Regions from separate parts of the Lachnoclostridium phytofermentans ISDg genome, predicted to be linked through region 3. Evidence: riboswitches for the same ligand, from Rfam matches in the RefSeq annotation. Region 3 holds a riboswitch; each other region holds the start of a gene.
What was found. A riboswitch is a leader RNA that binds a small molecule or an ion and turns the genes downstream of it on or off. The one in region 3 is predicted to bind cobalamin.
Positions count from the first base shown of each region.

Region 1: linked by a shared signal. The riboswitch ahead of CPHY_RS03050 (ABC transporter substrate-binding protein) and the one ahead of hemA (glutamyl-tRNA reductase) in region 3 are both predicted to bind cobalamin.
Region 2: linked by a shared signal. The riboswitch ahead of cobT (nicotinate-nucleotide--dimethylbenzimidazole phosphoribosyltransferase) and the one ahead of hemA (glutamyl-tRNA reductase) in region 3 are both predicted to bind cobalamin.

Region 1 covers NC_010001.1:714,338-722,309, forward strand. Annotated here, with positions in the region: gene CPHY_RS03020 (DUF1294 domain-containing protein) at 1-190, shown strand, start outside; gene CPHY_RS03025 (cold-shock protein) at 350-550, shown strand; gene CPHY_RS03030 (aldose epimerase family protein) at 875-1,936, shown strand; gene upp (uracil phosphoribosyltransferase) at 2,093-2,722, opposite strand; gene CPHY_RS03040 (response regulator) at 3,053-4,153, shown strand; gene CPHY_RS03045 (hypothetical protein) at 4,518-4,970, shown strand; cobalamin riboswitch at 5,202-5,432, shown strand; gene CPHY_RS03050 (ABC transporter substrate-binding protein) at 5,604-6,623, shown strand; gene CPHY_RS03055 (FecCD family ABC transporter permease) at 6,696-7,736, shown strand; gene CPHY_RS03060 (ABC transporter ATP-binding protein) at 7,738-7,972, shown strand, end outside.
Region 2 covers NC_010001.1:1,391,292-1,399,263, forward strand. Annotated here, with positions in the region: gene CPHY_RS05815 (LysR family transcriptional regulator) at 15-884, opposite strand; gene CPHY_RS05820 (Gfo/Idh/MocA family protein) at 1,260-2,231, shown strand; gene CPHY_RS05825 (right-handed parallel beta-helix repeat-containing protein) at 2,887-4,446, opposite strand; cobalamin riboswitch at 4,774-4,977, shown strand; gene cobT (nicotinate-nucleotide--dimethylbenzimidazole phosphoribosyltransferase) at 5,204-6,271, shown strand; gene CPHY_RS05835 (bifunctional adenosylcobinamide kinase/adenosylcobinamide-phosphate guanylyltransferase) at 6,268-6,828, shown strand; gene CPHY_RS05840 (adenosylcobinamide-GDP ribazoletransferase) at 6,794-7,579, shown strand; gene CPHY_RS20650 (bifunctional adenosylcobinamide kinase/adenosylcobinamide-phosphate guanylyltransferase) at 7,557-7,972, shown strand, end outside; gene CPHY_RS05850 (histidine phosphatase family protein) at 7,951-7,972, shown strand, end outside.
Region 3 covers NC_010001.1:1,705,630-1,713,601, reverse strand. Annotated here, with positions in the region: gene hemL (glutamate-1-semialdehyde 2,1-aminomutase) at 1-437, opposite strand, end outside; gene hemB (porphobilinogen synthase) at 437-1,420, opposite strand; gene cobA (uroporphyrinogen-III C-methyltransferase) at 1,469-2,977, opposite strand; gene hemC (hydroxymethylbilane synthase) at 2,974-3,861, opposite strand; gene CPHY_RS07150 (precorrin-2 dehydrogenase/sirohydrochlorin ferrochelatase family protein) at 3,867-4,334, opposite strand; gene hemA (glutamyl-tRNA reductase) at 4,347-5,570, opposite strand; cobalamin riboswitch at 5,717-5,921, opposite strand; gene CPHY_RS07140 (TetR/AcrR family transcriptional regulator) at 6,228-6,812, opposite strand; gene CPHY_RS07135 (heavy metal translocating P-type ATPase) at 6,939-7,972, shown strand, end outside.

The DNA of each region.
Region 1 (7,972 bases), 990 kb from region 3:
CAAGGCTAGAGAGTGGAGAATTAGGGAAAGAACGTTATTCTTAATTGCATTCATAGGAGGGAGCTTAGGCTCTCTTCTTGGTATGAAGGTATTCCACCACAAAACAAAGCATAAAAATTTTCAGATATTGATTCCTTTATTCTTAATATTGCAAATTACACTTGGAATTATTTACATTGTGAAAATGTAAAAGTTGCTAGATAAAATGTGTAGAAATGTGTCATAATTTAGCAGTTAACAAATTTTTGTTTGACAATATTAGAAATCAATGGTATTATAAATGTGTTGCATCTAGCCAATAGGCAGAGTGATTGTAGCAATATTATATTTTTTTTTGGAGGATTATCTCATGAACAAAGGTACTGTAAAGTGGTTTAACAATCAAAAAGGTTTTGGTTTCATCTCTGATGAGCAGGGTAACGATGTATTCGTACATTACTCAGGACTTAACATGGACGGCTTCAAGTCTTTAGAAGAAGGACAGGAAGTTGCATTTGAAGTGGTTCAGGGTGCTAAAGGACCTCAGGCTACTAACGTAACAAGAATATAATTCTTGTAAAATGTAGCAGATAACTGATTCGTCTTATTCTAGACATAGAACCGTTTGATATCAAACGTTTCCATGATCGTGGAATTACTTTCAGTGTACCTTTTTCTATTATATAAATGTAATATTTTATACGGAAATAGCTATATTGTAAGACAATTTTGTAACGAATCTAAAGAAAGAAAATAGAAGTTGTTTCATAACAACTTTTGTTTTCTTTCTTTTTTTGTTTACCTTGAATCTAATTTTACTTCACAGATTTTGGAATAGATGTTATAATATTTTCTAGATTAAGAAATAATAGTGAGCGAATGAATGGAGGTTCTTATGAAAATATCTCAAAGACCGTTTGGTAAGACCAAGCAGGGAGAAAAAGTAACATTATATACGATAACAAATGATCATGGTATGGTGGTATCCTTCAGTGATTTTGGTGCTAATATTGTAAGTATTATAGTACCGGACAAGAATGGTACATTTGCGGATGTAGCATTAGGGTATGATAATGTAAAACAATATGAAGTGAATGGACCAGGATACGGTTCTTTTATTGGTCGTCATGCGAATCGTATCGCAGAAGCTTTGGTTGTAATAAATGGGAAAGAGTACAAATTAGAAAAGAACGATGGCAATCACAATTTACATAGCGGTAGTAAAGGCTATAATAAATTCCTATATGAAACTGAAGTCTTTAAAGACAAGGATGAGACAACAGTAGAGTTTTCCAGATTAAGTCCTGATATGGAACAGGGATTACCGGGTAATCTTGATCTTGTGGTTTCCTATACCTTAACAAATGATAATGAATTGGCTATTGAATATTATGGAGTATCAGATAAGGATACAATTATTAACTTTACCAATCATTCTTATTTTAATTTGGCTGGCCATAATAGCGGAAGTATAGAAGGTCATCAGGTAATGATTGATTCAGATGAATTTACATTAACAGATGAAACGTTAATTCCTACAGGCGAAATTGCAAAGGTAGAAGGAACACCAATGGATTTTCGTAAATTGAAGAAAATAGGAAAAGATATTGAAGCAGATTATCAACCTCTTCGCGTTGCTGGTGGGTATGATCATAATTATGTTTTAAAAACCTCAGAAGAGGAAGCAGCTAAAGTTGCTGAACTTTGGGAGGAAAAGAGCGGACGCCTCATGGAGGTATTTACCGACGCGAAAGGTCTTCAGCTCTATACTGGTAATTTTATTCTTGGAAATGAAAATGGAAAAGAAGGATATTGCTATCAGAAACGTGATGGAGTTTGCTTTGAAACACAATATTATCCAAATTCCTGTAATATAAGTAATTTTCCATCCTGTCTTAAGAATGCAGGAGAACCTTTTGAAAGTGTTACGATCTATAAATTCTCAGTGAAAAAATAAAAAGGAGCTGTTGCCATTTTAAACTGCTCATTGTCTCTTGACAGGGAGTGTTTAAAATGGCAACAGCCCTTTCTCTTTTTATAATACTAAAACATGGTGAAATAATATTATAAATTAATTGGAATTATAATCTCCAAATAGAATCATGTTCCGAGATTATTTTGTACCGTAGATACGATCACCAGCATCACCTAAACCAGGTAAAATATAACCCTGTTCATTTAGACGCTCATCAAGTGCACCGATAAAAACATCAACGTCTGGATGAGCTTCTTGTAATTTTTTAAGACCTTCTGGAGCTGCAATTAGGCAGAGGAAACGAATTTTTTCAATGCCGCGTCTTTTTAATAATGTGATAGCTGCAATAGCAGAACCACCAGTAGCTAGCATTGGATCCACAACAAAGATTTCGCGATCAGGAGCGTCAGATGGTAATTTACAGAAGTACTCAACAGGTTCAAGAGTTTCTTCGTTACGATATAATCCTATGTGGCCTACTTTTGCATTCGGTGTTAGATTAAGAATACCGTCTGCCATATGCATTCCGGCACGTAGAATTGGAACGACACATAATTTCTTACCTTCGATTTCTTTAACAATAGCCTTAGTAAGTGGAGTCTCCACTTCCTTATCAGCTAATGGTAGGTTGCGGCTTGCCTCATAATAGATAAGCATAGCTACTTCGGCTACTAAATCACGAAATTCTTTAGTAGATGTGGTTTTCATTCTCATAATACCAATCTTATGTTGGATTAGAGGATGATCCATAATGCAAACATTTGACATAATGATACCTCCAGGATATTTATGCATTTTTCATGCACTTAAACTTTTGTTGCAATATTTTCTGTGTACTAATCCATAATATGTGGGAGTTCACAGAATTGTATTCATGGTTAGAACGCCCGCTATTGCGTGCGTCCCGACTTCAAATTTTTTCTTACCGACTATTATAACAAAAAGTGATAATAAAATAAAGAAAAGTTTTAAAGAAAAAAATGGAAAATCTTGATTTTAGTCTTTAAATTTGTTAGGATATGGGAGACAAAGTGAATGAATGGAAAAACTATAACATTGTGATGTGATAGATAATAAAAGTAAAGGAGGATGTTGTGTGTGATTGATACAATCTTTCATGGGGATAAAATTGGAGCCACAGCTTTAATCGTAGATGACAATCCTGTTAATCTGATAGCAGGAGGAATGATGTTAAAGACATATGGTCTTTCTGTTGAAACTGCAGGAGGCGGACGGGATGCCTTAGAAAAGGTGGCTGAAAAAGATTATGACTTAATTTTTATGGATCTCATGATGCCAGAAATAGATGGAGTTGAAACTGCGAAAAGGATACATAAATTAGTGGGAAAATTCGGTCAGGTGATTATAGCGATTTCAGGTGCTCTCATCGGTGAAAATGAAAAAATCGCAACAACAAATGAATTTTCTGATGTATTAGAAAAACCAATTGAGGCAGATAAGCTAAGTCAATGTTTAAAAAGATGGTTACCAAAAGAAAAATTATGTGAGAATTTGATAGATTCCTTTCACGAGATTGGGGAAAGAACGGATGAAGTATCAGAATTTATAGAAATATTTCAACAGGTTACTACGCTTGATTGTAGATTAGGCTTGCATTATGCTCTAAATCAGGTGGATAATTATATCCGCATAGCAGAAGCATCGATGAAACAATTAATTCAATCAAAAGATAAGTTAGAACTTATTACAGAAGAGAAAGAACGTGGTATTATGCAAGCAGAATGCCATTCTTTAAAAAGTATATTGTATCATTTGGGATCAAGAGAATTAGCGGAAGATGCAACTGCCCTTGAAATGAAAAGAATGAGCGAGGAATCATTGGAACATAATAATTCTATCCATGAATGCCAGATGGAACAACTAAAGAGATTTCTCATGCGCATTAACTTATTTTGTAGTGAACTCGAACAAGCGTTAATCGCATATAATAATAGAAGAAATCCTAAGAATGAAACCATGGGGATTTCTAACTGTTCTAAAGAAGTAATCGCAAAGCAGCAGGGGAAAGTATTATATCATATTAGTCATTATGAATATTTTGAGATTATAAATGGATTAAGACTACTGTTAACGATGGTATCTAAGGAAAATCAAAAAAAGATTCATCAAGCGATGGAAGCAGCGGAAGAATTTGATTATGAAAACACTGCAAAGTATGTGAATCAAATTATAATTTGATGAAATTAAGATTTGAGAAAATTAAGATTTGAAAGAATAGAGATAAAAAGTCTAAGTAATTTCGAAAAAAGGGCAGAGGAGAAGCCCGGTAGAGGGGGAGGGTAACTGCCGGGCTTTGTTTTATGAAAAAAATTATCTTGTAAACATATTTATGTTATATTTGTATTATAAGATATGAATATGATGATAGTATGGCTAACTTATGAACATTTTGTGAATATATAATTTATTGTTCATGACATAGCCAAGTTTTGTCATCTTATTTTCAAATTTTACAAACTAACCAGAAATTACAAGACTTTATTAGAGGACTTCGCAAATACTAAAGACAGGTTCAATTCCACCGAAAGGAAATGGGGATATGATGAGTGTATTCAAGAAATTAATACGCAAGGAATTAGGAGAAGTCAACTACAATAAGTATTTCACATACATTCAAAAAAATCTCAAGAACAAATCACTAGAGAGTAAAGAGGTCTTTGAGGATATCTACACCAGGCTTAAGGATAAAGATATTGAATCGATTGCACGGATGCATGATAGATTAAACGATGCTATGTTGCTTGCTTTTCGAATCAGTAAAAATTATATGTTTGCTGTGGTATTCTATATTGCTGCCTCTACATTTATTCTATTGAAAGGTTTAGTACCAATGATTGCGATTACTGCTCTTGGTACGATGAGCGTTCTGTTTCTAATGAAGACTTATGAATTTGTTCTCAATAAATATTGCTTTATTGATGCTCAGATCGTTTTAGTATATAAGTCTGTCTTAGAAAAGATTATTTTGGGCCATGTGAAAAGGCGTAACTTATGATAATAGATACGTTTACTAATATATATTCCATGTATATTTAATGTATATATCAGGAAGATAGTATTTCATAGAATAAATAGGTTGGCTTTTCCAATAAAGTTACAAAATGAAACGTAATAGGAGAAGGACTGTCATTAAATCTTTTATGACAGTCTTTTTTTGATGAGTAATTATTATCTATGTGATTTCTTGTTGTTAAAATTTACTTGTATTGTATCCAAGTTACGGGTATAATAATTGCGACCATGTGGTGCTTCTTAATATAAGTTAAAAGGGAATGTGGTGAAAATCCACAGCAGCCCCCGTTACTGTCAATGGAATGAAAATTGCGGAAGTGTCATTGTATCTTCTTTAGCGTTAAGGATACGGCTCCTAGCCTTAAAAAGCGAAGAATGATATGAGAAGACAGCAATGAGTAAAATGACCATGAGCCAGGAAACCTGCCATATGAGAATGAATCATCTGCACTCGGAGGGAGTTGCGGATCAAAAAGGGAGTAAGTGTGAAGAGAATATCTAAGGCGCCAAAAGACGCCGCCTAAGAAATTCTAAAACTTTACACAGACAAGTTTGTGCTGCGCCAAACCCACGCCATTAGCGGCTCCTAAAAAGATAGTCGCAGCATGGAGGCTAAATGAAGAAATTTAAAAAACTATTGACACTTGGATTGATTCTAACCATTGTCATGACAGGTTGTGGGACAAAAGCAGGCAATGAGAATCATGAAACTAATGAAATGCCAACTTCAGAGGCACAAATTACTGCTCAGCCATCAACTGGCACAGAACCAGCCACAACCCCGACTGGCTTACCAGAGGATACTACAGAGAATAATGAAACTAAGTACCCACTCACAGTTACCGATACTATGGGAACTACCATTACGTTTGAAAATGAACCTCAAACAATGATATCGTTTTCTCCTAGTATCACAGAGATATTATATGCACTTTCGCTATCAGATAAATTGATTGGACGTACGGATTATTGTGATTATCCAGCGGAAGCATTGTCTATTGAATCTATCGGAGATTTTTATAATCCTGATATAGAAAAAGTTGTAAGTCTAGCTCCAGATGTTGTATTAGCTTCTTCCCTATGGACGGAAGATGTTATTCAAAAATTTAAAGAGGTTGGAATTACGGTCGTTGTAGCGAATGAAGATAAAGATGTTGCTGGTATCTATGGGATGATTGATTTAATTGGACAGATATTTAATTGTCAGGATAATTCAGCAAAGCTTGTAGAAACAATGAAAACACAAATAGAAGATGTAACAAAGAAGGTTGCGTCACTTCCTAAGAAGACTGTATATTATGTAGTAGGTTTTGGGGAATACGGAGATTATACAGCCGGAGGTGATACCTTTATCGGAAATTTATTAACACTAGCAGGTGGAGATAATATTGCTAAAAATGTTAGTGGATGGTCATATACATTAGAAAGTTTAATTGATGCAGACCCAGAGGTAATTATTTTAGATTCCAGTATGAAGGATAGCTTTATCTCAAGTGATAACTATAAAGATTTAAGTGCTGTAAAGAATAATCAAGTGTATAGTATTGATAATAATTTACTGGAACGTCAAAGTTATCGTGTTGCTGATGGAATTTTAGAGGTAGCAAAAATACTGCATCCAGAAGCATTTCAATAGATACTGGAGTAAATACGCAACTTTGTACCTGTGGTTCAAAGTTTGCAGTTATGGAAAGGCCTGATTATTAATATGAACAAAAGAAAGACTTCATTTTATTATCTAGTGTTTACGTTGCTACTACTTATTACGATTATTGTCACAGCATCAGTTGGTTCAGCCAACATAACAATATATGATAGTTTAAAGGTCCTTCTAAGTAAAATACCGATTATTAGAAAGTTAATAGAAACTTCGGATATACCTAAAAATTATGTTACGATTATTTGGAATATTCGAATACCTAGGATTTTACTCTCTGGTTTAAGCGGAGCCTCACTTGCGTTAGTAGGGGCATGTTTTCAAGGATTATTTCGTAATCCACTTGCAGACCCACAGATACTTGGCATTTCCTCTGGTGCAGCTCTTGGAGCTACGATAGCTACACTAAGTGGTATGACGATATCATTTTTTGGTCTGGGTGTGATAGGGGCATTTGCCTTTGTTGGAGCTCTACTTACTGTTTTCTTAGTATACCAAATTGCGTTTACTGGAAGTACTGGTTCAGTTACTCATATTGTGCTAACTGGTACAGCGATTAGTTCTATGTTGTCTGCTATGATTTCCTTATTAATGAGTATTAGAAGAGAGCAGATAGAAAAGGTTTATATGTGGACTCTTGGAAGCTTTTCTGCAGCTAGCATGAAGAAAGTCGGATTTCTTCTCCTGTTTTTTGTTGTCTGTGCTACGATAATTATTGTGTATGCGAGAGAACTAAACATTATAGCGGCAGGTGAGGAAACTGCAGAAAGTCTTGGTATTGATACATTGAAAGTGAAGAGAACTCTTATCATAGTTGGTTCACTTTTGGTAGCCGCTTGCGTCTCGGTTTGTGGTATTATAGGCTTTGTCGGTTTAATTATACCTCATATGATACGATTGCTACTTGGTCCAAGACACGAGAGATTATTGCCATTTAGTTGTATCTTTGGTGCCTTTTTCTTAATTGTTTGTGATACTTTAGCAAGAACCTTAAGAGCACCTGGAGAATTACCAGTCGGAGTTATTACCGCATTATTTGGAGCACCATATTTCTTATTATTACTATATCGTGATAAGAAAAGGATGGTGTAAGATGGATAAATTACAGACAATACAAATAAATGAACTTACTTGGCAGCCACAAAAAGAGGAGGATGCAATCTTAAAAGAGATATGTGCGACTTTTTTACAGGGAGGGTTTTACGGTATTTTGGGGCCAAACGGATCCGGAAAAACCTCATTTATTCGCCATATCCTAAGATTGTTACCAGTAGAGTCAGGAAGAATATTCCTTGAAAATAAGGAAATTACAAGTTATAAACGTAACG
Region 2 (7,972 bases), 310 kb from region 3:
GACTGAATTGTAACTTAATGTGAACGGATAGATTCTATAAAATCCTCAATTACTGAAGCATTACCGACATTTTCTTTTCGCAGAATATAGCTATTAATTTTTGGCGTGTCAAAATCAAGAAGTGGGATTATAATGAGTTGCCCATTTTCTACATAATGATTGATCAAGCTTTTTGGAAGAAAGCTAAATCCTATTCCATCTAATAGATACTGTAAAAGAGTCGTACTCTTATCAATCTCAAACCGAAAATGATGATGTTTTGGAAATAACTCACGTATATATATTCCGACATCTTGCAAAGCAAAATTGCAATAAAGATAATTGGTGCTTACCAATTGGTCTTTTGAAATACCACCCACATATTTTTGGTTTTTTGGATGAGTTACGAGCACTAATTCATCGGCACGAAATAAACTACATTGAAAGTATTTCTTATTCACCGGAACATAAGTAAATGCAAGGTCTATTAATTGATCTTGGAGCATTTGAATTAATGTAAATGAGTGGTCGATGGTAACCTTGATCGATACATCCGGATGATTCATAAAAAAGGAACGAATCGGATCATATAGGTGGCACTCATACACAGTATTTGCAGTACCAACACGAAGGGCAGCACGAAATGTATTTTGTGTGTTGAATTCATGTATAGCAGTCTCTTCAAGTTCCACAATACGTTTCGCATATTCAAGAAATATCTCCCCGTCCTTTGTTAGTGAGAGATTATTACGTTCCCTATGGAATAATTTTTTCCCTAGTTCTTTTTCTAATTCCATGATACGGTTTGTTACCGTAGACTGTGCAACAAATTGTTGTTCCGCTGTCTGGGTAAAGTTCTTTATTTTAGATAAAAGGAGAAAGGTTTTTAAATTTTGAGTATCCATAATAACCTCTTTCTGGCTATTTAGAGCCTATTAATAAGATAGTAACTTTGTAACAGTGCAAAGTTCCGTTTTAATATGATTGGTTTTTCAACCTATAAGATTCTCCCAGTATTAATATTAATGATAATTGACTATGTTTAAATCAGATTAATTAATTATAGTATGTTCTAAAGGTACAGTCAATATTTAGTAATGAATGGGTAATATCAAACAACAATCTAGGAAATAGTATATAATGTGGACATGATAAGTTACGTAGCTTTCATAATTTACGATATAACTTTTACCAAATCTATGTTACAATATGAAATATGGGAGATATAGTAGTTACGTATAGGATTTGTTACAGAGGGAAAAGAAAGGAAGGATTTTTTTATGAATAATATTGCAATTTTAGGTGCTGGAAGAATAGCCACATTCATGGCTCAGACTGTCAATGGAATGAAGGATGTAAATTTATATGGTATTGCTTCTAGAGATATTAATAAAGCAGAAGAGTTTGCAAAGGAATATTCAGTAGAACATGCTTATGGATCCTATGAAGAGATGTTGCAAGATCCAAATATTGATTTAGTGTATATAGCAACACCACATTCTCATCATTATGATCATGCAAAGTTATGTTTACAATATGGAAAAAATGTTTTATGTGAAAAAGCATTTACTGCGAATAAAAAGCAGGCAGAAGAAGTTCTTTCTTTAGCAAAAGAAAAAGGATTATTAGTTACGGAAGCAATTTGGTGCCGTTATATGCCAATGGCTCAAATGATAAAAGATACACTTAATAGTGGTAAGATTGGAACTCCAGCTTCTTTAATCTCTACATTCGGTGCATTGGTTAGTGGAAAACCAAGACTTAAAGAGCCTTCATTAGCAGGTGGAGCGTTACTTGATCTTGGAATCTATCCATTAACATTTGCTATGATTGCATTTGGAAATGAGATTTCGGATATCAAAACTTCTGCAGTATTAACTGATCTTGGTGTAGATGAAACACATAGTGTCATCTTGACTTATAAAGATGGTAAGGTAGCAACACTTAGCAGTTCTATGATTAGTGCGATGGAATCACAAGCAATCATCTATGGTACCGAAGGTTATTTAAAGGTTTATGGGATGAATAACTATGAGAAAATTGAAGTATACAATTCAAACCGCGAATTAGTAGAAACCATTGAGAGACCAGAACAAATTACTGGATATGAGTATGAAGTAACTGCAGCTTTCAAGGCAATAGCAGAAGGTAAATTAGAATGTCCGGAGATGCCTCATGAGGAAACTCTCCGCGTGATGGAAATTATGGACGGTCTTAGAGCTAGTTGGGGTGTAATTTATCCTTTTGACTAATAGTAAAGGAGATTGCATGATTGACAGAAATAAATTTGATGCGATTAAAAGGCCATTGCTTATGGAAAGGAACAAGGAGCTGTACGTTCTTTTCTTATGGCAGACGAGTTAAATGAGCCAGCAAAGCATGTTTATGAAAAGATAGGATATGTTGGTAGTGAAACAGAATTCCAACTTGATATGGTTTATCAGCATGTTTAAATCTTTAAAAAAGATATTAGAGCTGCTTTATACTTGAAAAGCTATGAAGTAAGAACTAGCTAAGTTGAAAAGTAGCGAGTGCTTATTTAGTGCTTGAAAAGAATGCACAGAGCGTATAAGAAAGCAACAACAACGATAATAAAAGAATATGCAATCATAAAGGGAGCTTATGCTCAATAGTAGATATAAAAGCTATTGAGCATAAGCTCCTCTTTTTCATAAAAATAATGTCCCCAAAAGGTTCATATTCATAGTAGTTCTAGCACAGGTAATGTTACTGGCTATTAGAAATAAAGCTTTAGTATGTGATCCACACAATTTTCTTCTTCCGGAAATAGCAACTTTTCGTATGGAAATTTTTTTGGTTTAAATGTGCCGTATGGCGTAATTATCTTGGAATCATCAGATAGTTCAGAAAACCGCCACTTCATTGTTCTATAACAAAACTAACAAATTACTTTTTTACTTTCGGTGTATTATTTTTAACCGTATGTCCATCTTTTGTATCTGCATAAATAGCTTGAGCAGCGGCTACACCGGTGATCTTATTCCAGGTAACATTGCAGTTTCTTGTAGTTGAATTTAGATAAATACCATTTTTGGCTGTCACGTTTATCTTATTACTATAGATCTTTAAATTTTGGGTATATGATACACCAATTCCTCCATAATAGCTGTTTTTCGCTCCCGCTTTACTAATCTGGTTCCAGTATAGATTACCTGAGTTACTATTGTGTACGCAAATTGCATAACGATAGGTATCAGTGATATAGTTGCTACCAATATAACAGTTAGGGGAGTATTCTACAAAGATTCCATAGCGGGCTGTCTTTGTTAGCTTATTCTTTCTAATAGAAACATTGGATAAAGGTCGTGCTTTGCTACCAATAACACGTATTCCATCACCCCAGGTAAGCGTTGAACCTTCTAGATATTGTCTCATATTCTTAATAGTATTTCCCTCAATTACGATGCGATAATTTTTAGGAAGGGGCTGTTTTTTCGTACTTGGAAGAGCAGGAAGATAATTCATCTCCTCATTTGCAATTGTCGTATAGACAAGAATCCCAACACCTGCTCTATCTATGATATTGTTTTTTATATTGGTGTTTGTATAGTTATAAACTTTAATGGCAGCTTCCGAGATATCATGAAGCCTATTATTCTCAATTGTTATGTTAGTATGGAAAACTCCTTGGACAGAAGTATGGGAACCAATACCGCGGGGAAAGTTGTATATTAGGTTATCTTTTATGACAATTGTATCACATGGTAAATCGTCATATAGGATAGAACTTGACTGCATGGAAGGAACGATGATATTGTCATGAACGATGTCGAGCTGAATCGCTTCTTTTAACGTTTCACCATTATAACCAAAGAGTATGCAATTTTCTATAGTACCGTTTTTAACACCAGCAAAGGTAATAAGGTGGCTTTTGTCTGGTACATTACGAATGGTTGCGTTTTTAACGGTAACATTTGTAGCGTGTATAAAACGAAAACTCTCCGTACCCTTGTTATAGCCTGCTATCATAGAGGAATCCCAGATACCCCCATCGATGGTGATATTTTCGGTAGTAGAATAACCACCGTTATCTTTACTCATATCATTTGCAATCATGGCTCCACGTTGGTGGTTCTTCATTAATTTAGCTCCAGTAGAAACAATAATTGTAGTATTAGAATAGATACGAAGTTCTTGATCAAGTACATAGGTACCATATGGTATTCTTATGGTTAGGTTGTATACATTATTCTTGTTATAATCTAATAATTGCTGAATTTCCGACGCGGTCGCATTTTTTGTAACGCTAACGTCGAGATCTATCTTATTTTGACCTTGTCGGACTGATACCTCGTGAGATCCTACATTAGAAGTGATGAAGCGAGAGGTTGTTATAAGTGGGGGGGAGATTTTATATGAAGTAGCGTGAGCTACTGGGATAGTTGTAATATATCCAGATAAAACCAGAGATGTTACTAGAGTGCCTAATTTAACTTTGTAGTTCATATTCATTACCATTCTTTCGTATTTTAGATATCTTAAGTATTTCATAAAAGTGCGACAAAAAAGAGTCAAATAGGTTACATCTTTTTGTCAGGAGATTCAGAACATGAGGATATTTTGTTATAGAATTACCAAAATGAAATATTTCTGTAATAATATTGTAACATTTTTAAAGTAGTTATTCCATTGTATATTATTGGTTATTATCAGGGATTATAAGGATTAATTACGGTAGATACTTTACATCCTTTGATTTTTTAGTTATAATGAAGCGGGTTTAATTTCCAAATAAGAGAATTAAATTTTTTACATGTACTGAAATTCTATCTTAAAAATATAATGTAGAGAGGTGCCTTGGCATGATTTATAGCCAAGGATAATAGGGAAATGGGTGAAAAATCCCATGCGGTCCCGCCGCTGTAATGGAAGAGCATACTTCACTTACGAATGTAGGACATGTCACTGAGTAATCGGGAAGACTGTAGTATGTGCTGAAGCCAAAGCCAGAAGACCTGCCTCACTATAAGAAATAACACAAGGCTACGGTGAATAGCTGGTGTAGTAAAGAACTCATTTAGGGAGTTTTTTTGTTATGCCTCTTATGCTATTTTGTGTATGAGGCATTTTTTAGTTTATAGGAATTTGCGCTGCAATTTCCTATATGTATGGTTAAGTCACGTTGGTCATTATTGCAAGAATAAGGGAAAGACCTTAAAAAGGGAAAGTCCATAAAAAGGTATGAGACAAGAAAGGAATTATTATGGAGCGGGAAATTGATTGTAAACTTATCATAAGACAGCTGATAACAAGAGATTTTAGTGAAATTGAAGAAAGAAAAAGAGAAGCTAATAAGTACTGGGATAAGATTGCAAAACCACTTTATGGACTTGGATATCTGGAGGATGCTGTTGCAACACTGGTTTCTATCAATCCTAAGATAACGCTTAAGAAACGTTGTTGCATGGTATTTTGTGCGGACAATGGGATTGTAGCACAGGGGATTTCCCAGACTGGAAGTGAAGTGACTGCGGTTGTAGCTCAAAATATTCTTCATGGGAGAGCCAGCATCAATCATTTTGCAAAAGTGGCTAACGCTGAGGTAATTCCAGTTGATGTTGGTATGCTAACTGAAGTAGAGGAAATGCGCTGTCTGAAGGCAAGAAGAGGAACAAGAGACTTTTCTCAGATGGAGGCTATGACAGAAGATGAGTTATGTAATTGTATAGAAGCCGGTATCTTATTAGTGAAGGAATACAAAGAATCAGGTTATGAAATTATAGCAACGGGGGAGATGGGAATTGGCAATACGACTACCAGTAGCGCTGTCACTGCTGCTCTCCTTCAAGTACCTGCGAAGAATGTAACAGGAAAGGGAGCAGGCTTAAGTAAGGAAGGAATTACGCATAAGGCAAAGATAATCGAGGAAGCAATCGCTTTTCATCATTTAAACCCAGAGGAGCCTTGGGAAATCTTAAAGAAGGTTGGAGGCTTTGATTTGGCAGCCATGGTTGGTGTCTATCTTGGAGGAGCATTTTTTGAGGTACCTATTGTCATTGATGGTTTTATATCCTCAGCAGCAGCGCTTCTAGCTACCAGATTATGTGAACCTTGCAAATATACGATGGTTGCCTCTCATCAATCTGGTGAGCCAGCCGCACAAATGATACTGGAAGAACTTAAACTAAATCCTATCATCCAATGTCGCCTATCTTTAGGTGAGGGAACAGGAGCTGTTGCGGTAATGCCACTACTTGAGATGGCATTAAGTGAATATCGCAGTATGCCAACCTTTACTGATATACAAATAGAGGAGTATAAACCATTATGAGATATTTAATCACCGGAGGCAGCGGGAGTGGCAAGTCTGCCTATGCAGAAGAAATTGCGGATTCTTTCAATTTGCCTGTGTATTATCTAGCTACGATGCAAGTGTATGGAGAAGAAGGAAAGAAGCGTGTAAAGAGACATCGTTTACTACGAAGCGGAAGAAATTTTCATACAATTGAGAAATCGCTGACGGTGAATGAAGTATCTATTCCCAAAGATAGCGTCGTGTTATTGGAATGTTTATCTAATCTTCTAGCAAATGAGATGTTTGATCCGATAGGAATTGGTGCGGATGGGGTGATAGATGGAGTACTAAGACAAGTTGAGCTGCTTTCTGAAAAAACGACACACTTAATTGTAGTATCCAATGATATCGGATTTGATGGAATCAGTTACGACGAGGGTACTTCCTTATATATCAAAGCACTTGGAGAACTTCATACAAGGTTAGCAGTAGACTTTGAGCACGTTGATGAAGTAGTTTGTGGTATTCCTTTAAATCATAAAGGGGAAAGAGGTTATTATGAAGTGGCTAAATTCTTTATGGATTGCATTTAGTATGTATTCAAAGATTAGAGTTCCCATGAAGGAATGGGAGGAATCGTCTATGCGTTATGCGATTTGTTTCTTTCCCTTGATTGGGGCGGTGATAGGAGGAGTGTTCTTTCTTACCTTTCAAATAGGACATCTTCTTAAGCTTGGTGATATCTTAATCGCAGCTTTGCTAACATCAATTCCAATCTTAATATCTGGTGGGATTCATATGGATGGTTATTGTGATACCATGGATGCAATTTCTTCTTACCAGTCTAAAGAACGAAGATTAGAAATATTAAAGGATCCGCATTCCGGAGCATTTGCAATTATTCGTAGCGGAGTTTATTTTTTGTTGTACTTTGGTATGGTTTCGGTTTTAACTTTAAAAAGCAGTATTATCATCGCCATATTTTTTGTTGTGTCAAGAGCCTTAAGTGGTTTAGCAGTCGTTCAATTCAAGACAGCAAAATCAAATGGTCTGGTAGCAACATTTCAGCAAGCAGCACATAAAAGGAAGGTAACAATCAGTATGGTTATCTACTTAGTGATTACTGTAATAGGCATGTTATTGGTTTCTCCAATTCTAACAGTAGTTGGAATGTTAACAGCTTTGCTATGTTTTATTCGGTATAAGAAGTTAGCATATCAGTTGTTTGGAGGTACGACAGGAGATTTAGCAGGTTATTTTTTAGTACGTTGTGAACTGATGGCTGGATTAGCTGTCGTAATTGCGGAAGGAGTAATAATATATGGAACTGGTCATTGGTGGTAGGGCTTCAGGAAAATTAGAATATACTATGAAAGTTTCAGGATTAGCTATAGATGCTGTAGCAGAGAGCGTAATAGATGAGACAAAGCAGATACTTAATTCTTTACAGGATACTATTCGTGAGTGGATGAAAGAAGATTATTCTTCACTTTCGGATGAAGAGATGATAACAAAATATTTAGGACGACTACACGGATATATTAAGAAAAATCCGAATTGTTTTATTATCTGTGATGAAGTCGGTCTTGGAGTAGTTCCCTTAGAGGCTATAGAGAGAAGTTATCGTGAAGTGGTTGGAAGAGTTCTCTGTGAACTTGCAAAGTTAAGTAAAAAGGTACATCGAGTCTATTATGGGATTGGAGCGATAATAAAAGATGAAACGAATTGCACTCATTA
Region 3 (7,972 bases):
CTATGTCCATGATAGCACCCATTGAATTTTATTATTTTGTTTCTACCGGTATAGCCCCTTGCAACACGAATGGCACTCATAACAGCCTCGGTGCCTGAATTCACCATACGAACCATTTCAATCGAAGGAACCAACTCGCAAATCAGCTTTGCCATCTTAACTTCCATCTCTGTGACAGCTCCGAAGCTTAAACCATTCTGACAGGCTTGTACTACACTTTCTAAAATATCTGGATGATTATGTCCTAAAATCATTGGTCCCCAGGAACAGATATAATCAATATATTCTTTACCATCTACGTCATACAAATGGGCACCCTCTGCCCTCTTAATAAACCTTGGACTTTCTCCGACAGAACCAAATGCCCTTACCGGACTATTAACTCCACCTGGGATAACCTTAAGTGCTTCTTTAAAAAGTTCTTCTGATCTAGTCATTAGCCAATTCTCCCTTCATCCATATATCTTGCCAGTTCATTTGCAAAATAAGTAATATAGATACTCGCACCCGCTCGATATGCACCTGTTGCCATTTCGCATATAACATCTGCTTCGTTAATAAATCCAGCCTTTGCAGCTGCTTTTACCATTGCGTATTCTCCACTTACACTATACGCAGCAACAGGAACTTGTACAGCATTGGACACCTCGTTGATTACGTCGTGATAAGAAAGTGCCGGCTTTACCATAATAATGTCTGCACCCTCTTCTATATCAAGCAATGCCTCTTTCATTGCTTCTCTTTTATTGTGATAATCCATTTGATAGGTTTTGCGATCGCCAAAAGCAGGAGCTGAGCCTGCTGCTTCTCGGAATGGTCCATAAAAAGCTGATGCATACTTTACTGCATAGGACATGATAGGAATATGTTCTAATTGATTGCTATCTAACATTCTTCTAATCGCCCCTATCCTGCCATCCATCATATCAGACGGTGCAATCATATCTGCTCCAGCCTCTGCATGAGATAATGCTATCTTCGCCAAATACTCTAATGTCTTGTCATTATCAACCTTATCGCCATTTAAGATTCCACAATGACCATGGGAGGTATACTCACACATGCATACATCAGTGATACAGTACATCTCGGGAAATTGCATTTTTAAGGAACGAAGTGCTTTCTGAATGATTCCATTATCATCAAATGCAGAACTTCCACATTCATCTTTTTCTTCCGGAATTCCAAACAATAAAACTTTATCAATGCCAGCTTTCGCTAATTCCTCTAGCTTATATGGAAGACGGTCAATACTGTAGCGAAACTGTCCCTCCATAGATTTGATTTCTTCTTCAATTCCTACTCCTCCTTTAATAAACACAGGATATACTAAGGAGGATTTATCCATTCTGGTTTCTCTCACCATTTTTCTGAGTATCGAATTGTTTCTTAGTCTTCTTGGTCTTTGTATCATATCCATTTTTACCGCCATGCCTCTCTATACATTCAATGCATTCTATTCATCACTCTATATAACACTTGCTAACTCTTCGATCGTTTCAACAAGACTATCAATTGTAGCCTTTTTTGACATCCAGGTTTTCATATTATTTTTCTGTGCTTCATCCCTGGTCTGCTCTCCAATACAAACTGCATTCACTAAGTGATAATCCAAGTCTTTTGTTGCCTTGACAAATCCCGTCACCGTAGATTTACTTGTAAATACGGCAAAATCAATATTTCCACGTTCAAATTCATCCTTTAAGTTAATTATGTCTGGTGTAGAATATACCGTATCATAGATTGGAATATCCATAACTTCCAACAGTGGATTCTTTTTAATCTCTTCCATGATTTCTTCATTTCCAATACTTGCCCTCGGAATAAGGATTCTATCTCCGTCGCAGCAACTCATTCTGATTGATTTTCCAAGGGATTTCCCATAGTAATTTTCCGGAATCAGGTCAACCAGGATTCCCCTGTCTTCCACTTTCTTTTTGGTTCCTTCACCAACAACTGCAACTTTTAGATTAGCCAGCTTTCTGATGTCTATTTTTTCTTCCTTCATCGCGTTAAAAAAGACATCTACTCCGGAAGGGCTTGTAAATACCAGCCATTGAAACTGATCTAGTTGCAAAAGTGTATTTTTCAAAACAATATTATTTTTTAATGGAGCAATTCGTATGGTTGGAATCTCCAATACTTCAGCTCCCTTACTTTTCAGCTTTTCAGAAAGAGTTGAAACTAGCTCCTTCGGTCTGGTAACCACAATCTTCTTACCTGATAATGGACGTTTTTCGTACCAGGAAAAATCATTCGCTAGCTGACATACTTTCCCCACTACGATAATTGCTGGAGTTTCGACCCCTTGTCTTTTTACTTCCTGTTCTAGCGTACCAATTGTCGCAACAATTTGTTTTTGCTTTGATGTAGTACCTTTTTGTAGGATTGCAGCTGGCATATCTGTTTCTATACCTGCCCTCATTAATCCATCGCAAATATCTCCCAGAGCGGAAGCCCCCATCAAAAATACCAGCGTTCCCTTGGTGCGAACAAGTGCATCAAAATCTATATCATAGGGCTTATCTTTTCCCCTATGCCCCGTAATGATATGAACGGAAGAACAATAATCACGATGGGTTACCGGAATTCCATGATATGCTGGTACGGATATGGCAGATGTTATACCGGGTACTATTTCAAAGGGTATGTCATATTCACTTAACAACTCGAGTTCTTCTCCGCCTCTTCCAAATAGGAACGGATCTCCACCTTTTAAGCGTACAACTTGTTTGCCAGACATAGCTTCTTGTAATAAAATTTGATTAATTTGTTTTTGAGGCATCGTATGATTTCCAGCACACTTCCCAACATCAATACATTTTACATCCTCAGGTATCATCATCAGGATTCCCTGACCAACCAGTCTGTCGTAAACTACCACATCAGCCTGCTCGATTGCCTTTTTTGCTTTAATTGTCAGTAAGTCTGTTTCTGCAGGACCTGCTCCTACAAGCCAAACCTTCCCTTTCTTCATCGCATGCACCATTCCGTTCTAAGCTTATTCGCTAACATCTCCCCCAGTTGCTCTGCATCTTCCTTCTTTCCGGTAAGATTTCCAGTGATATAATCACCGGTTATTTCATCGAAATATAAGCCTGTTACTGTAATCATTTCATCTTCAACCTTTGCATATGCTGCTACCGGGGAACTGCATCCTCCATTCAATGTCTTTACAAATGCTCTCTCACATACTGCTTGAAAGGTTGCCTCTTCATTATGAAATTGTTTTAAGAATTCATAACTTTCACCCGCTCTTCCCTGAACAGCCAGTATCCCCTGTCCGGCAGCTGGAATAATTTCCTCCGTCGTAAAGATTCGGCTGATACGGCTTTCTAATCCCAATCTCTTTAACCCTGCCGCAGCTAAGACAAGAGCACCATATTCTCCTCTATCAAGTTTCTCAAGCCTAGTAAGTACATTTCCTCTGATTCCTTTATAATTGGCACCTGGATAAATCTTTTTTAGTTGAAGCATTCGTCTCTGGCTGGAACATCCAATTGGTAAAACAGGGTCAATTTCTGTACATCCTAATGGTAAAACCAGCGCATCTCTTGGATCCTCCCTTTTTGAAAATGCTAAAATAGGTAATTCCTCCGGCGTTTCCATTGGCATATCCTTTAAGCTATGTACCGACAGGTCACTTCTCCCTTCGATAAGCGCTAAATCTAGCTCCTTTACAAAGAGACCTTTTCCTCCAATTTTGTCTAGGCTTTTATCCAGTATGATATCTCCTGTCGTCTTCATGGTAATAAGCTCAGTCTCTATTTCATTATGATATTGTTTTATAGAATCAATCAGTATTCTCGACTGTCTAACTGCCAGTTCACTTTCTCTGCTTCCGATACGAATTATTCTCATTGTCATCACTCACCTTTTAGCATATCTCTTATTTTCTGGGTAATTACTTTTACCTTTTTATGATCCTTACCACTTGCTGTAACACCAATTACTATGGGTTTCTGGACAGCAAGTCCTGGAAAAAAGAAATCAGATTTTGTCTGATCCGAAGCTACATTTATAAGAATCCCTTTTTCTTTACACTCTCTATGTATCATGTCATTGACTATAGGATCATTGGTTGCTGCCAGTACCATATAGGGCATCTTAATTTCACCTACCATATAGCATCTTTGTTCCAAAACAAGCTTATTTTGAGCTGACAGCTCCGAAATCTCCTTGGTACATGCTGGAGAAACTACTGTAATATCGGCTCCAAAATCCAATAAAGATAAAATCCTTCGTGTAGCAATCTTCCCTCCACCAAATACCACTATCTCTTTCTTATTCAAATCAACGAATAATGGAAAATATGCAGCTGCATCCTCAGACATGACTCTTTTCTCCTAATATATATTTTTTAGTGCTACCATACATTCCTGAAATGTAGCAGCACTTACATGATCTCTTAACCCAAACATCAACTTACTGACAACTTTATTCGTTGCAGAATGTACTGTTGCTGCTAATAATTCTTTATCGTTACTGTCCATTTCTATTTTTTTCATCGTTTTATCAATTCTTAGCCCCACATCGATCGCTGCATTTTCACTTAACGTCTGTACAACCTTGATGATGCCCCTGCACTCATACCAGGATATAAACTCATCCATCTTAGTTTTTAGTATCTCATCGATTTGACGAAGCTGTGTTTTCATTTCATCAGATACAGTTTCCACTTTGAAATGATCAATATCGTACAACGTTATATTTTTTAGTTCCGTAATCCTTGGATCGATATCCCTTGGAACAGCCAAATCAATAAATAATACTGGTTTCTTAAACTCCAGATTACTTAACTGCTCCAAATGAATTGTCATATTAGGACTTGAAGTAGCACTTATAACAAAGTCGTATTCCACGATATGTTCAAGTCGGTCTCCGTAATTGATTCTATTGCATCCAACTGGTATTTCAATGATACCACTTCGATATTGTCTGACTGTTACAGTAACATCGGAACCTTCCTCTTCTAGCTTTGTCGCTGCTAATTTCCCCATTTCACCATTGCCAATAACCAGGCATTTCTTTCCCTTAAAGAGATAATTAGATAATTTAAGCTCATGAACCACATGATGAATGACAGAAGAATTCACTACAGATAAATGTATCTGTGTCTTGACCTGCTTTGCCGAAGTAATGGCGAAACGAAACAGTGTTTCTAAAACACTGTCGGTACAGTAGTTCTCTCTACTGAGCTCCAATGCCTCTCTTACCTGTGTCAGAATCTGGTCTTCTCCAATGATTTTTGACTTTAAGCCACAGGTCATATAAAACAAATGCTCTATGGCGTCATACCCACCACGTTCAATAAAACAATGTCTATATCGATTGTCGTCAACCTTTTTTATTGAACATAAAATTTCATAAATAGAAGTTTCAAATTCTTCAAAGCAGCTAACCCACACTTCCATTCGATTACAGGTTGATAAAATAATACAACCATTGATTCCTTCTATTTCTTTTATATTAAGTAAAACATCCGCTGCCATTTTTTTCGTAAACGAAAATATTTCTCGTTCCTCGATAGATGCTTTATTATGATCAATTCCCAACATGCGGATACTCACTTTACTTCCTCCAAATATTTAAATAATAGTTCGACAATACTGTGCAAACAAAAAAAAGCCTTTTACATAAATTGTAAAAGGCGTAAAAGGAGATAGCTTCCCCATGGTGCTATCCCAATTACACCTAATCATCATTCGTAAATAAGTGTAAAAACTATCTTAAGGCAGGTCTTCTGACTCAGGCGTCAACACCATATCTCATCTTCCCATGTAATTTTACACAGTGATATTCAAGATATGATTCTTCCTTCACAGCGGCGAGACCGTATGGGATTTTCACCCATTTCCCTATTATCTTGGACTTCAATACCTAACGGCATGACACCAAGCACCTTAAAGATCTAAATTGTTATTTTAAAATAGTATCATTATAACTTTTATATGTCAATGATAACAAATCTCGTCATCTCTTCCAAAAGTTTGAATAATCTCTCCATTTCATCAAAAAAAGATTCTGCATAGGACAGAATCTTTGAATTCCAAAACACAACCAATTCATACGAATGCTATCGTTCGGCTAGGTTATTTTACTATTAACTTATATTTTCTCTTCTTTAACAGAATTACTTCTTTTTCATAGATTCCTTTTCATGACTTCTTTTTCACTTCTTTTTCACTTCTTTTTCACTTCTTTTTCACTTCTTTTTCACTTCTTTTTCACTTCTTTATTACTTCTATGAAATAGGATGCTACAACTTCTGGTTCTGGCTTCATATCTTTTTTCATCCACCACTTTACCAGCTCAACAAAGCTGCCCGCCATATGGTTCAACAGAAACTCCTCTGGTACATTATGATATCTTTCACTATCTATAAAGTCTGCAAATAGCTTTTCAAAATACCTCTTAAAATAACTCCAAAAGATATCAGCACTTTCATAAGTTAGAATTGACTTCATGTCATGCTTACTTTCTTTCAAATGATATAAAATATGAGTAATCTTCGCTTCAAAGTCCTTGTTCCCCGAAAAATCATGATGCTGTTCTGAAGATAAATCTTTAGCAAAAATATGATCAAAAATATCCCGACACAATTCATCCAACAATTGATCTTTTGTCTCAAAATGGGCATAAAATGTGCTTCTCCCAATATTGGCCTCATCTATAATATCCTGAACCGTTATCTGTGAATATTTTTTCATTGAAAGTAATCTGCTAAATGCCGTAAATATCGAATCTCTTGTTTTCTGTATCCTTCTATCCATACCAGTTCCTTTCCGTACAAAAACAATAATTTGTTTCATAACTTACAATCTACCATTTTTGATTGTTGATAATACAATACGGTAAAATATAATAATAGTAGAACAGAATGTTAGTTATCAAATAAAGTGTACTATATTATAGTAAGAATAGCGAGGAATAACAAAATGAAAAAATTCACTAACTTTTTAGCAGGAACCAAATTAACTGTTTTCTCTGGCATATTTCTAATTATTTCTTTCATTCTGATGATCACCAATAAAAAACTTCCAATTGACCCTGCATGGATTACGGTTTTCATTTCGGGTTTACCGTTATTATATCTCGCTTTCACAAGGCTCATATTCCAAAAATGGATTTCCTCTGCCCTTTTGATTTCTATTGCCATGATTGCTTCCATTTTCATTGGTGAGTTATTTGCTGCTGGTGAAGTTGCATTTATCATGGCCATCGGAGCTATACTTGAGGATATGACCGTAGCCAGAGCAAAAAAGGGAATCGGTAACCTTGTGTCACTCATCCCAACACAAGGCAGAAAGCTGATTACAAATGGGAACGGGTACTATGAAGAAATGATACCTACTGAACAAATACAGATAAATGATTTGCTTCGCATCTTACCTGGGGAGGCAATTCCTATTGATGGAATCATCATGAATGGGAATAGCTCTGTCGATCAATCTGTCATTACCGGTGAATCCCTTCCTGTTGATAAATCTACAAATGATACTGTTTTCTGTGGAACAATGAACTGTTTTGGAACCATTGATATAAAAGCTGTCCAAGTTGGAAAAGATTCGTCCTTGCAAAAAATGATTTTACTTGTCAAAGAAGCAGAGAACAAAAAAGCTCCCATGCAGAAAATTGTTGATAAATGGGCTACCTGGCTTGTTCCCATCGCTCTTCTTATTGCGATCGTTGCATATATCATCACAAAAGATATTGTAAGAACTGTAACTGTCCTTGTTGTATTCTGTCCATGTGCACTGGCGCTTGCCACACCAACCTCCATTATGGCTGCCATTGGTCAGGCAACAAAACACGGTGTCTTAATAAAATCCGGTGAGGCACTGGAACGTATGGGAATGGTCAATTGTATAACATTTGACAAAACCGGAACACTCACCTATGGCAATTTACAAGTTTCTGACATTATACCTTTCATTGATTCTGAGACTGAAAGTTCAGTACTTTTAAAAGG